Regions from separate parts of the Pseudomonas lurida genome, predicted to be linked through region 2. Evidence: riboswitches for the same ligand, from Rfam matches in the RefSeq annotation. Region 2 holds a riboswitch; each other region holds the start of a gene.
The links. Region 2 has a riboswitch for cobalamin ahead of ATH90_RS18805 (ABC transporter substrate-binding protein). Riboswitches for the same ligand answer to the same signal wherever they lie in the genome.

Region 1 (4,276 bases), 1.5 Mb from region 2:
GCGATATGCATCGCCAGGTCACGCGGGCCGAGGCCCTGCTCGCTGGCCTCCCAGCCGGGCTGGTTGTCTTGGGCGCAAATGGCCTGGATCACCGGGATATTACGGCGAAACGGGCGTAAATGCGGCGCTTCGGGGCTGGATTGGGCAAAGCCTGTGGTGTTGAGGATCACCGCCGCGCCTACCTCATCCAGCACGTCCTCGACCACCGCCAGGCAGCCGGGCTCTTTCAAACTGGCCGCCGCCATGGGCAACGGGTTAAGGCCCGCAGCCTGCAAGCGCTGGCAGAACACGTCGATAAACCCGGTATTGGCCGCCTGCAAATGGGAGCGATAGAACAGCACCGCCGCCACCGGCCAGTCCGCGCTCCAGTCGGCCTGCCAATCATGCAGGCATGCACTGGCGTGATGCGGGTGATAAATCGCCGTGCGCGGCAGGGTTTGTGGCGCTTCCCAGGCGTAGTCCCGGCCCAGGTAACCACTGGCCAGGCAGCGATAGAAATTCAGCGCATTCGCCAGGCCGCCCTGGCGCAGGAAGTGCCAGAGGCGATCACGCGCTTGTACGCCAACGGTGCTCAGGTCACTGAGCTCCGGGTCCGGTCTGTCATCCCCCGGCACCAGAATCAACTGCACGCCGCGCTCGGCCAGTTCCACCAGGCGCTCGATGCCGTAGCGCCAATAACCGATGCCGCCATGCAGCGAGATCAGGATGACCTTGGCGTGGCGCAGCACTTCATCGACGTACAGGTCGACGGAGGCATGGTTCTGCACCTGCATCGGGTTGGCCAGGCGAAAACTGGGGTAGTCGTCGGGCAGCTGCTGGGCCGCTTCGGCCAGCAGCGCCAGGCTCGAATCACCGCTGCACAGGATCACCAGTTCAGCGGGGGTCTGGCCGAGGTCGGCAATGTTGTCGTCCGAGACGAAACCACCGGGCTGGGTCCTGAGCAGGTGCATGGGTTAGACGCTGAGCGCGGCGCGCAATTGCGCTTCAAGGCCCGCCGCATCGAGCTCCTGGCCGATCAGCACCAAGCGCGTGACGCGCGCTTCGTCGGCGCCCCAGGCACGGTCGAAATGCTTGTCGAAACGCGTGCCCACGCCCTGGATCAGCAGGCGCATCGGCTTGTTCGGGATAGCAGCGAAACCTTTGACGCGCAGGATGCCGTGTTGCACCACCAGTTGCGTCAGGGCCTCGAGCAGCAGCGCTTCGTCAGCTTGTGGCAGGTCGATGGAGATCGAGTCAAACGCATCGTGGTCGTGGTCGTCTTCACCCTCGTGGTGATGATCGTGATGGCTGTGGCGGCCGTCGATATGTTCTTCGGAGCCGGCACCCACGCCAATCAGCACGTCCAACGGCAAGCGACCGCTGCTGGCTTCGACGATCTTCACCGCGGGTGGCAGTTCTTCGGCGACTTCCAGGCGCACGCGGGCCAGGTCTTCGGCGCTGATCAGGTCGGTCTTGTTGAGGATCACCAGGTCGGCGCTGGCCAACTGGTCAGCGAACAGCTCATGCAGTGGCGATTCGTGGTCCAGGTTCGGGTCGAGTTTGCGCTGGGCATCGACCTGGTCCGGGAATGCGGCGAAGGTGCCAGCGGCCACGGCCGGGCTGTCGACCACGGTGATCACCGCGTCAACCGTGCAGGCGCTGCGGATTTCTGGCCATTGAAAGGCTTGTACCAACGGTTTTGGCAGGGCCAGGCCGGAGGTTTCGATGAGGATATGGTCGAGGTCACCACGACGGGCGACCAATTCGCGCATCACCGGGAAAAACTCTTCTTGCACCGTGCAGCACAGGCAGCCGTTGGCCAGTTCGTACACGCGGCCGTTGGCCTCTTCTTCAGTGCAACCGATGGAGCACTGCTTGAGGATCTCACCGTCGATGCCCAACTCGCCGAACTCATTGACGATGACCGCAATGCGGCGGCCCTGCGCGTTGTCGAGCATGTGGCGCAACAAGGTGGTTTTGCCCGAACCGAGGAAGCCGGTAACGATGGTGACGGGAAGTTTGGCCAGTGTTTTCATCGGATGCCCTTGGGGGCGGGCATACGGGACGATAGGCCCTGCGACGGCGCGCAGCAGCGGATTTCGTCACCGGATCACCCCGCCCGGTTGAATTGGAAAATCGGTTACGAGGCAGGTCTCCTGGCTTGGGGCATGCGGGTCTTGCGACCGGCGCTGGCTGCGCCTTCCCGCCGGATGGCAGTGGCGTGGCAGTCAGATAAACCCTTTACAGTTGCGGGGGCAGCCGCGGCTTGGACCGCGTTCCCTTCTTAGCTTCGGCCTGGGCTGAAGAACCTCGAGGGTGCAAGGCTACGCAGTGCTTGGGGGATGGTCAATGATGGGTTGGGCTTGGCTGGGCTCGCTCGTGTACCTATCCGATATTCAGGTAACGGATAGGCACCCAACAACTCAATTGACTCCCATCCTGCGCCCATGCTCTCCTACACACCTTGTTTCGGGTGCCCTTCACAGGGTGAAACGGGAAACCGGTGCGTCATAGCGATATGACCAGTCCGGTGCTGCCCCCGCAACGGTAAGCGAGCGAAGTGTCACGGCCACTGTGCAAATGCATGGGAAGGCGACGCTTTGAGGACTCCCCAGGAGCCCCCTCGCAAGCCCGGAGACCGGCCCGAAAATTCAGATAACAAACCCGCGGTGGGCGGGCGCTGTTCAGAACCCTGCGTGCCTGGCTCGCGGGGTTTTCATGCGCTCGTTTCACCCTGACACCCAGAAGGGACGCGCCATGTCGATCATCAGCAGCACCTCACACACCACCAGCAGCTCCGCTACCCTGGGCCAACGCCTGACCGCCGCCATCGGCGCGTCGATCCTGGGTGCGTGCCTGGTGTATTTCGCCGGTTTCTCGCACATCGAGGCGGTGCACAACGCCGCCCACGATACCCGCCACAGCGCCGCGTTCCCGTGCCACTGAGACCTGCCGACATGATCAAGCGTATTGCGCAAACCGCCGGTTTCACCGGCCTTCTGGCCGCCCTGCTGCTGACCTTGCTGCAAAGCTTCTGGGTCGCCCCGCTGATACTGCAGGCGGAAACCTATGAAAACGCCCCGGCCGCCACTGAAGTGGCCCATCAACATGCCGAAGGTGCTGCCGCCCACACCCACGATGCCGAAGCCTGGGAGCCGGAAAATGGCTGGCAGCGCGTCCTGTCCACCACAGGTGGCAACCTGGTGGTCGCCGTCGGTTTTGCGCTGATGCTGGCCGGCCTCTATACCCTGCGCGCACCGACCCGCACGGCCCAGGGCCTGCTCTGGGGCCTGGCCGGTTATGCGACGTTCGTGCTGGCACCTACCTTGGGCCTGCCGCCTGAGTTGCCGGGCACCGCCGCCGCCGACCTGGCGCTGCGCCAGACCTGGTGGATCGGCACCGCCGCGTCTACCGCCGCCGGTATCGCACTGATCGTATTTGGTCGCAACTGGCTGCTCAAAGTGCTGGGCGTGGCGATTATCGCGGTACCGCACGTGATCGGCGCGCCGCAGCCAGAGGTGCATTCGATGCTGGCACCGCAAGCCCTGGAAGCGCAGTTCAAAATCGCTTCACAACTGACCAACGTCGCATTCTGGCTGGCCCTGGGCCTGATCAGCGCTTGGTTGTTTCGCCGCAACCGCGACGATCAATACTCCGCATGACACGAGTGGTCGGCCTGGGGTGCCAGCAAGGGTGTGATCTTCACGCACTGCTGGCCTTGTTTGATAGCGCCCTCGCCGAGGGCGGTATCGAGCGCGACAGCATCACCGCGCTGGCCACTATCGACCGCAAACAGAATGAACCAGGCCTCCTGGCACTGGCCAAAGCGCTGGAACTGCCGTTGCAGTGCTTCAGCGCCGAGCAGTTGGCGGTTTTTGAACACCGCCTGAGCCACAAGTCGGACGTTGTGTTTGCCCATACCGGCTGTTATGGCATCGCCGAAAGCGCCGCCCTGGCCTTGGCGGAACAGCTCGGCAACGCCCCTGCCCGCTTGCTGATCACCCGCAAAAAGACTGCCCGGGCCACCTTTGCATTGGCATGCGCCGGGTAAAAATCTGATAATCGCCCCTTCCGATCATGAGCATCCTTCATGCTCGCCCGTTTTCCATCAGGATTTTCCATGACCGTCTACTTCATCGGCGCAGGCCCCGGCGACCCGGAATTGATCACCGTCAAAGGCCAGCGGCTAATCCGCAGTTGCCCGGTGATCATCTATGCCGGCTCGTTGGTGCCTGCGGCGGTGCTGGAAGGCCATCAAGCGGAGAACGTGGTCAACAGCGCCGAACTGCACTTGGAA
Region 2 (4,276 bases):
AGCACCTCCAGCGGTTTGCCCAGCGACACCAGCCGCCCGTGATCCAGCACCGCCAAGCGGTCACAGGTCAGCGCCTGGTTGAGGTCATGCAGGGCAATCAAGGTGGTGACGGGCAAGCCCTGCACGCCTTTTAGAATCCCCAGTTGGTGCTGGATATCCAGGTGATTGGTCGGCTCATCCAGCAACAGAATCTGCGGCCGTTGCGCCAATGCGCGGGCGATGTGCACACGTTGGCGTTCCCCGCCCGAAAGGCTGCGCCAGGCGCGTTGGCTCAGGTGGGTGGCGTCGACGTCATGCAAGGCCTGTTTCACGATGGCGTCGTCTTCGCTGGACCAGGGGCTCAGTGCCGACAACCACGGCGTACGGCCCAGGGCCACGGCGTCGAACACGCGGATGGCGTCGTCGGTGTCAGCCTGCTGTTCCACCACCGCCAGTTGCTGCGCGATGGCGCGGCGCGACAGCTTGCCCAAGCGCTGGCCACCCAATAACACCTCGCCGGACGCCGGTGTGCGCAAGCCGGCGAGCAACTTGAGCAGGGTGGATTTGCCGGAGCCGTTCGGCCCGACGATACCGAGGGTTTCGCCCAGGTGAACCTCCAGGTGGATGTCGCGCAGCAGCTCGACCTCGCGCACCTTGAAACCCAGGTCCGTGCAGCTCAGCACCGTCATCGCGCGTTTCTCCGGCCGATCAGGATCAGCGCAAACACCGGCGCGCCGACCAGCGCAGTGACCACGCCGACCGGTATCACCTGGCCCTTGATCAAGGTGCGTGACAGCACATCCGCCGCAATCAAAAACAGCGCGCCACCCAAGGCACTCGCCGGCAGCAAGCGCGAATGCCCGGTGCCAAGCAGCAGGCGCACGGCGTGGGGAATCACCAGCCCGACAAAACCGATGGAGCCGACAATCGACACCATCACCGCTGTCACCAGGGCTGCGCAGCCTACCAGTACAAACTGCACGCGGCGCACCGGGATGCCGAGGGATGCCGCCGAGTCGCTGCCGAAGGTGAACGCATCCAGCGCGCGACGGTGCCACAGGCACACGGCCAAGCCAGCGACAGCCACCGGCACGGCCAGCCACACCGAGGGCCAGCGTACGCCGCTGAGGTTGCCCAGCAGCCAGAACATGATGCCGCGCGCTTGCTCGGAGCTGGCCGACTTGGTGATCAGGAACGCGGTGAGCGCATTGAACAGCTGCGAGCCGGCGATGCCCGCGAGGATGATCTGGCCGGTGCCGCTGGCCGAACCACTGGCACGCGCCAACAGGATCACCAGTGCAAATGCTGCCATCGCGCCGACAAACGCGCCGGCCGACAACGAAATCAAGCCGCCGCCCACGCCCATCAACGCCACCAACACCGCGCCGGTCGAGGCACCGGCGCTGATGCCCAGCAGGTACGGATCGGCCAGCGGGTTGCGCAACAGCGACTGCAGGATCACCCCGCAGGTCGCCAACCCCGCACCGCAGGCGGCGGCGACCAGGGCGCGCGTGAGGCGGTAGTTCCACACCACGCCTTCATCGATGGGGTCGAGCACGTAGCCGGCCGCCCACAGTTTGTTGGCGAGTACCTGGAGCACGACCTGCGGCGAGATGGCGGTTTCGCCGATGGCCACGCCAGCGAGTACGGCGGCGAGGAGCAGGGCCAGGGCGAGCAGGGTACGCATCATTTCGGCAGGTCGTAGCCGTCGATGGCCGTGGCCAGTTGTTCAAGGCCATCGAACATGCGGATGCTGGCCTGCAACGCCAGGGCGTCGAGGATGATAATGCGGTTGTTTTTCACCGCGTCCATGTTGCGGGTCACCGGGTCGCTGCGCAGAAACGCCAGTTTCTTTTCATGGTCGTCGGCGGGGTAGCGGCGGCGGTCCATGCGCGCGATCACCAGGAAGGTCGGGTTGGCCTTGGCAATGGTTTCCCAGCCGACGGCGGGCCACTCTTCATCGGACTGCACCACGTTGGACAGGCCGAGGGTTTGCAGCATGAACTCCGGAATGCCTTTGTGGCCGGCCACGTAAGGGTCGCTGGCCATCTCCGAACTGGAGAACCACACCAGCGCGCTGGCCTGCTTGAGGCCTTTGCCCTGTGCCGTGGCGACGGACTTGGCCAGGCGGGCCTTGAGTGCGTCGTTCAACTGCAGGCCACGATCCTGTACATCGAAAATCTGCGCCAGCTGGCTGATGCTCTTATAAATAGTCTCGATGTGGAACGGCTCCAGTCGCGTGCCGTCAGCGCCTACCAGGTTGTCCTTGCCTTCGCAGTCGGAGGGCAGCAGGTAGGTGGGAATCTTCAGTTCATGAAATTGCTCACGGGTGCCGACCACGCCTTGTGGCCCGACCACCCATTCCAGCTCGGCAGCCACCAGTTGCGGGCGCTTGGCGATCACGGCCTCGAAGCTCGGCTCATTATTGGCCAGGCGCTCGATGCTGTCGTTCTGCGCCTTGTATTGCGGCAACACGCTGTTGAACCACAGCGAGGTGCCCACCACCTTGTCGCCCACGCCCAGCGCATACAGCATTTCGGTGGCGGCCTGGCCGATGGTCACGCTGCGGGCAGGGGCTTGCTGGAAGGTGAGGGTGCTGCCGCAGTTTTCCACCGTCAGCGGGTAGTGGGTGGGTGCAGCGTGGGCCAGGGCACAGAAGCCAATGCCGGTAAGCAGGGCGGTAACGCGTGGCAGCATGGAGCAATCTCCGAGTGAACCGTACGTGGAACTGGGGAGGCACGGTTTGGAAATACACCCTCGAGCGCTGTGGTTGAGGCAGGCAAGCGTGTCCTTCCCGGACACCCCGCCGGTTAGTTATTGAGCGTGAGCCGGCAGGTCTCCTGACTGATGCATCGTCGCCAGGCTCCGGCCTTCCCGGACAAGGTCCAGTGGCATCAAGGAGCAGGCTCAGCACCTACAGTTGCGGGGGCAGTTCCGATTGGCGCGAGGGTACGGCGCTTCGGATTCCCTATTAGTCCCGTTTGGGAACCGGCGCGGTATGGTAGTCGATCGCGAGGTTTAACGGGAGGCCGTGAAGCCAACGGTAGCTCTTTGATGGTGGGGCTCCTATGATGCGCAGCCAATGGATCGCTTTATCACAAGGAATACACAGTGAAATCGTTCGTCGCGCTCGCCCTCGTCGCCACCCTCGCCGGTTGTGCCGCCCAAGGTAAATCTGAACAACAGATTCTTGACGAGGCCGCCACCGCCTATGTCAAGTCGATGCCGGCCGGGTCGGACAAACTCCGTTTGCACTCGATGAGCATCCCCAAAAGCGGGATGTTCGGCGATACCCTGGCGATTTCCATGGCCGGTGAGCAAAACGCCGCCTACCTCAGGGGAGAACTGCTCGATGCCAAGCGCTTGGGCGATGTGTTCTTTTTGATTATCGGTGCCAGCACGCCGGTTGATGTTGCCGTGATCAGCAAAGCCGTTGAGGGGCAGGACTTGAAGGGGATGCAGATTTATTACTCGGGCACTGATGCGCAGAAAGACAAAGTGCGTGCGGCGGTCGAGAAAACCCAGGCGCAGTTTCATTACATCAATGCGCAATGAGGGCCCGCCCGTTGCCTCGCCTGCTGCCTGTCACCCTGCGATCCTGAAATGTGGGAGCGGGCTTGTTCGCGAAAGCGGCCTGACCGTCAACCACCATCTGCCTGTCACCCCGCGATCCAAAAATGTGGGAGCGGGCTTGCCCGCGAAGGCGGCCTGATAGCCGACCTGGATGTTGGATCAGACCGGGTACATATCCGTTATTTAGGTTACGGCTGATATTGGTTCCGCTCTTACAGCGGGTCACTTTGGAAAAGAGCCCCAAAGTAACCAAAAGGCTCTTGCCCCAACACTCGGCACCTCGCCTAGGCTCGGTGTGCCCGTAATCCGACAGGGATTTGGGGGGCCGCCGCCACGCGCCCTCCATGGCGCGGGGCGGCTAAACCGGCATCCCTGCCGGTTTACCCCCCAAATCCCTGTCGAATTCCGGCCAGCGTGTTTGATGGGGCGCCTGAAATCAAAAGCAAGATCAAGATCAAGATCAAGATCAAGAGCGGCTCGCTTTGCATCGTGGTTAGCGATGGTTGTCGACGACGCTTAACAGGTGGGTGCTGTTTGAAGCGCTGGTCACAGACGAATGTCTTCGGGGCCTTGTATCAGTGCTTCAATTCGTGTGCCGGTGGCGCGTTCTTCGTTGCTGAAACCGTCGTAGTCGGCGAGGTTGGCGAAGCGGATGCCGGTCAGGCGTTCTATCTGGATCACGCTGCGCTGGTAGGTCCTGAGCTGGCCGAACACCAGGTCCAAC
Region 3 (4,276 bases), 410 kb from region 2:
CTGCCCTTTGGGTTGCCCGCCCTCGAACGGCACGAAGATCACCTTGTAGCCACTGTGTGGCTTGCGATTCCACGAACCATGCTGGCCGATGAACGCGCCGTTGCTGAACTGCGCCGGGAGTTTGCTGCCCTCGGCGAACGTCAGCCCCAGAGACGCCGTGTGCGGGCCCACGGCGTAGTCCGGCGCAATCGCCTTGGCCACCAGGTCCAGATTCTGCGGTGTCACGCGCACATCGATGTGCTGCCCGTAATAGCTGAACGGCCAGCCGTAGAAGGCGCCATCCTTGACTGAAGTGATGTAGTCCGGCACCAGGTCGCTGCCGATCTCGTCACGCTCATTGACGGCAGTCCACAGCTGGCCGCTCTGGGGCTCCCAGGCCATGCCGTTCGGGTTGCGCAGGCCGGAGGCAAAGATGCGATGCTCGCCGCTGGCGCGATCCACTTCCCAGATCGCTGCCCGACCCTGTTCGGCTTCAAGCCCGTTTTCCCCGACATTGCTGTTGGAGCCGACGCTCACATACAGCTTGCTACCGTCCTTGCTGGCCACCACGTTCTTGGTCCAGTGGTGGTTGATGCTGCCGCCTGGTAGGTCGACAACTTTGGTGCCTGCTTGCTTGATCGTGGTTTCGCCCGGTTGATAGGGGAAGCGCAGCAGCTTGTCCGAGTCGGCCACGTACAGGTCGTTGCCGACCAGTGTCATGCCAAACGGCGAATTGAGGTTCTCCAGGAAAACCGTGCGGGTTTCCGCGACGCCGTCGTGATCGGCGTCACGCAGCAGTGTGATGCGATTCGGGCTCGGCACCCCTGCACCGGCGCGGCCCATGACTTTTTCCATGACCCAGCCACGAATGCCCTTGGCGTCATCCGGCTTGGGTGGTGCGTTGGTTTCCGCCACCAGCACGTCGCCATTGGGCAGTACGTACAGCCAACGCGGGTGGTCCAGGCCCTCAGCGAACGCCGCCACCTGGGTGCCAGCGGCAGCCGTTGGTTTCGCGCCCTCGGGCCAGCCGATGGCCGGTGCGATGTTGACGGTGGGGATCAGGGTTTTGTTCGGTTCCGGCAACTTGGGCGAAGGCCCGGTGCCGTCGGAGACCTGAAGCGTGGAGCTTTCACCGCAGGCGGCGAGGGTGCCGGCGACCATGATGAGTAGGGCGAGTCTGGTTTTATGCATGGTGTTCTCCTTGATACCTGTAACGGTAGAGGAGGGCGGCGGTGCGATGGTTCAAGTGTAAGGTCAGCTTTAATTGACGCTCCACCCCCAACCCACTAACCTTCGCCGCTTGTTACAGGTGCTCTGTGACCCATGGGTCGACGGAGTGAAACAGGGAAGCCGGTGAGTGAGCGCACTTGTACACAGTGTTGCCGCGATTCCGGCGCTGCCCCCGCAACGGTAAATGAGACAAGACGCTGCTTTTTGCCACTGTATCGCCCGCGATATGGGAAGGCGCCGCGTCGGCCAGCACCTGCTCTCTCTACACAGCAGGCGCACCACTCATGAGCCCGGAGACCGGCCTGAAACATCCAACAGCATCACGGTGGGCGATGCTTGGCTGTCTGTTTTTCTTTTTTCCTGCCCGCCGTTTTTGTCCAGCCCCAACGGAGAGCTGCCATGACCGATTCCCCCGACCGCGACGAACGCCACCTGGCACGCATGCTGCGCAAAAAAGCCGTGATCGACGAGCGCATCGCCAATTCCCCCAACGAATGCGGTTTGTTGCTGGTATTGACCGGCAACGGCAAGGGCAAAAGCAGTTCCGCGTTCGGCATGCTGGCCCGGGCCATGGGCCACGGCATGCAGTGCGGTGTGGTGCAGTTCATCAAGGGGCGTAACAGCACCGGTGAAGAATTGTTCTTCCGCCGCTTCCCTGAGCAAGTGCGCTTCCACGTGATGGGCGAAGGCTTCACCTGGGAAACCCAGGACCGCCAGCGCGATATCGCTGCCGCCGAGGCCGCCTGGGCGGTGTCCCGCGAGTTGCTGCAAGACCCGGCCGTCGGCCTGGTGGTGCTGGACGAACTGAACATCGCGCTCAAGCACGGTTACCTCGACCTCGACCAAGTCCTCAGCGACCTGCAAGCCCGCCCTCCGATGCAGCACGTGGTGGTCACCGGCCGTGGCGCCAAGCCAGAGTTGATCGAAATGGGTGACACGGTCACCGAAATGGGCATGCTCAAGCACGCGTTCCAGGCCGGTATCAAGGCACAGAAGGGCGTCGAACTTTGAATCAGCCCCGTCATTGCCCTGCTGTCCTGATCGCCGCACCGGCATCCGGCCAGGGCAAAACCACTGTCACCGCGGCGCTGGCCCGCTTGCACCGCAACCTGGGGCGCAAGGTGCGCGTGTTCAAATGCGGTCCGGACTTCCTTGACCCGATGATCCACGAGCGCGCCAGCGGTGCGCCGGTGTATCAATTGGACATGTGGATGGTGGGTGAGCAGGAAAGTCGCCGCTTGCTGTGGGAAGCGGCGCAGGACGCCGACCTGATCCTGATCGAAGGCGTCATGGGCCTGTTCGATGGCACGCCGTCCAGCGCCGACCTGGCGCGACACTTTGGCGTGCCGGTGCTGGGCGTGATCGACGGCACGGCCATGGCGCAGACATTTGGCGCGTTGGCCTTGGGCCTGGCGCGTTATCAGCCGGATCTGCCGTTCGCCGGTGTACTGGCTAACCGTGTCGGCACCCTGCGCCATGCGCAATTGCTCGAAGGTAGCCTCACCGAAGGCCTGCGCTGGTACGGTGCGTTGTCCCGCGAGACCGGTATCGAGTTGCCCAGCCGCCACCTCGGCCTGGTGCAGGCGAGCGAACTCAATGACCTCGACGTGCGCCTGGACGCTGCTGCCCAGGCGTTGGGCAGCAGTTGCGAAGTGGCCTTGCCGCCGCCCGTGACCTTTGCCGCACCGCAAGTGATCGAGGCTGAGCCCTTGCTCAAAGGCGTGCGCATCGCCGTGGCGCGTGACGAAGCCTTCGCCTTTACCTACGGCGCCAGCCTCGACCTGCTGCGTGCGATGGGGGCCGAGTTGAGTTTCTTCTCGCCGATCCATGATCGCCAATTGCCTGACGCCGACAGCCTCTACCTGCCCGGCGGTTACCCGGAATTGCACCATCAGGCGCTGTCGGAAAACACTTCGATGCTCGACGCCATTCGTGCTCACCACGCGGCCGGCAAACCCTTGCTCGCCGAGTGCGGCGGCATGCTCTACCTGCTCGACTCGCTGACCGACGTCGACGGCACCCGCGCCGAACTGGTCGGCCTGCTGCAGGGCGATGCCGTGATGCAAAAGAAACTCGCGGCGCTGGCCCTGCAAAGTGTCGACCTGCCTGAAGGCACGCTGCGTGGCCACACCTATCATCATTCCCTGACCAGCACCGAGTGGCAGCCGATTGCCCGTGGCCTGAGCCCCAATGGCGGGCGCGGTGCCGAGGCGGTGTATCGGCAGGGGCGGATGACCGCGTCCTACGTGCATTTTTATTTCCCGTCGAATCCGGCTGCGGTAGCGGCCTTGTTTGCGCCGAGCCTTGAGACCGTTATCGCCGACAAGCCGGCGCCCACATCGACAGTGTTCACCAATCAACCTGTGGGAGCGGGCTCGCCCGCGAAGAGGCCATGACCGATAACGCCTTTCCCGAGGCCGATCGCCAGGCCGTCTACCGCGCTATCGCCGAACGCCGCGACATGCGCCACTTCAGCGGCGGCACTGTCGCTCCCGAATTGCTGCAACGGCTGCTCCAGGCTGCGCACCAGGCGCCGAGTGTCGGCCTGATGCAGCCGTGGCGTTTTATTCGTATCAGCGACCGCACCTTGCGTAGCCAGATTCAACAGGTGGTGGAAGAAGAGCGCGTACGCACCGCCGAGGCCCTCGGCGAGCGCTCCGACGAATTCATGAAGCTCAAGGTCGAAGGCATTCATGACTGTGCCGAAGTGCTGGTCGCGGCGTTGATGGATGATCGCGAGCGGCACATCTTCGGTCGGCGTACCTTGCCGGAAATGGACATGGCGTCGTTATCCTGCGCGATCCAGAACCTGTGGCTGGCAGCTCGCGTCGAAGGCCTGGGCATGGGCTGGGTCTCGCTGTTCGAGCCCCAGGCGCTGGCCGATCTGCTGGGTTTGCCGCCGGGCGCGAAACCCCTGGCCGTCCTGTGCCTTGGGCCGGTGACCGAGTTTTACCCGGCACCGATGTTGCAACTCGAAGGCTGGACCGAGCCTCGGCCATTGAGTGACATGGTGTATGAGAATGCGTGGGGAGTGAGTCAATGAGTGTGGCCTTGTTGTGTGTCGCTG

Region 1: linked by a shared signal. The riboswitch ahead of cobW (cobalamin biosynthesis protein CobW) and the one ahead of ATH90_RS18805 (ABC transporter substrate-binding protein) in region 2 are both predicted to bind cobalamin.
Region 3: linked by a shared signal. The riboswitch ahead of cobO (cob(I)yrinic acid a,c-diamide adenosyltransferase) and the one ahead of ATH90_RS18805 (ABC transporter substrate-binding protein) in region 2 are both predicted to bind cobalamin.

The regions. Positions count from the first base shown of each region.
Region 1 is NZ_PDJB01000001.1:2,701,150-2,705,425, reverse strand. It holds gene cobN (cobaltochelatase subunit CobN) at 1-950, opposite strand, end outside; gene cobW (cobalamin biosynthesis protein CobW) at 954-2,015, opposite strand; cobalamin riboswitch at 2,109-2,307, opposite strand; cobalamin riboswitch at 2,434-2,640, shown strand; gene ATH90_RS12165 (CbtB domain-containing protein) at 2,737-2,925, shown strand; gene ATH90_RS12160 (CbtA family protein) at 2,937-3,641, shown strand; gene ATH90_RS12155 (cobalamin biosynthesis protein) at 3,638-4,030, shown strand; gene cobM (precorrin-4 C(11)-methyltransferase) at 4,100-4,276, shown strand, end outside.
Region 2 is NZ_PDJB01000001.1:4,159,016-4,163,291, reverse strand. It holds gene ATH90_RS18815 (ABC transporter ATP-binding protein) at 1-668, opposite strand, end outside; gene ATH90_RS18810 (FecCD family ABC transporter permease) at 665-1,669, opposite strand; gene ATH90_RS18805 (ABC transporter substrate-binding protein) at 1,666-2,676, opposite strand; cobalamin riboswitch at 2,793-2,987, opposite strand; gene ATH90_RS18800 (hypothetical protein) at 3,091-3,534, shown strand; gene ATH90_RS18795 (DNA/RNA non-specific endonuclease) at 4,099-4,276, opposite strand, start outside.
Region 3 is NZ_PDJB01000001.1:4,568,258-4,572,533, reverse strand. It holds gene ATH90_RS20665 (PQQ-dependent sugar dehydrogenase) at 1-1,170, opposite strand, end outside; cobalamin riboswitch at 1,270-1,529, shown strand; gene cobO (cob(I)yrinic acid a,c-diamide adenosyltransferase) at 1,609-2,220, shown strand; gene ATH90_RS20655 (cobyrinic acid a,c-diamide synthase CobB) at 2,217-3,605, shown strand; gene bluB (5,6-dimethylbenzimidazole synthase) at 3,602-4,252, shown strand; gene cbiB (adenosylcobinamide-phosphate synthase CbiB) at 4,249-4,276, shown strand, end outside.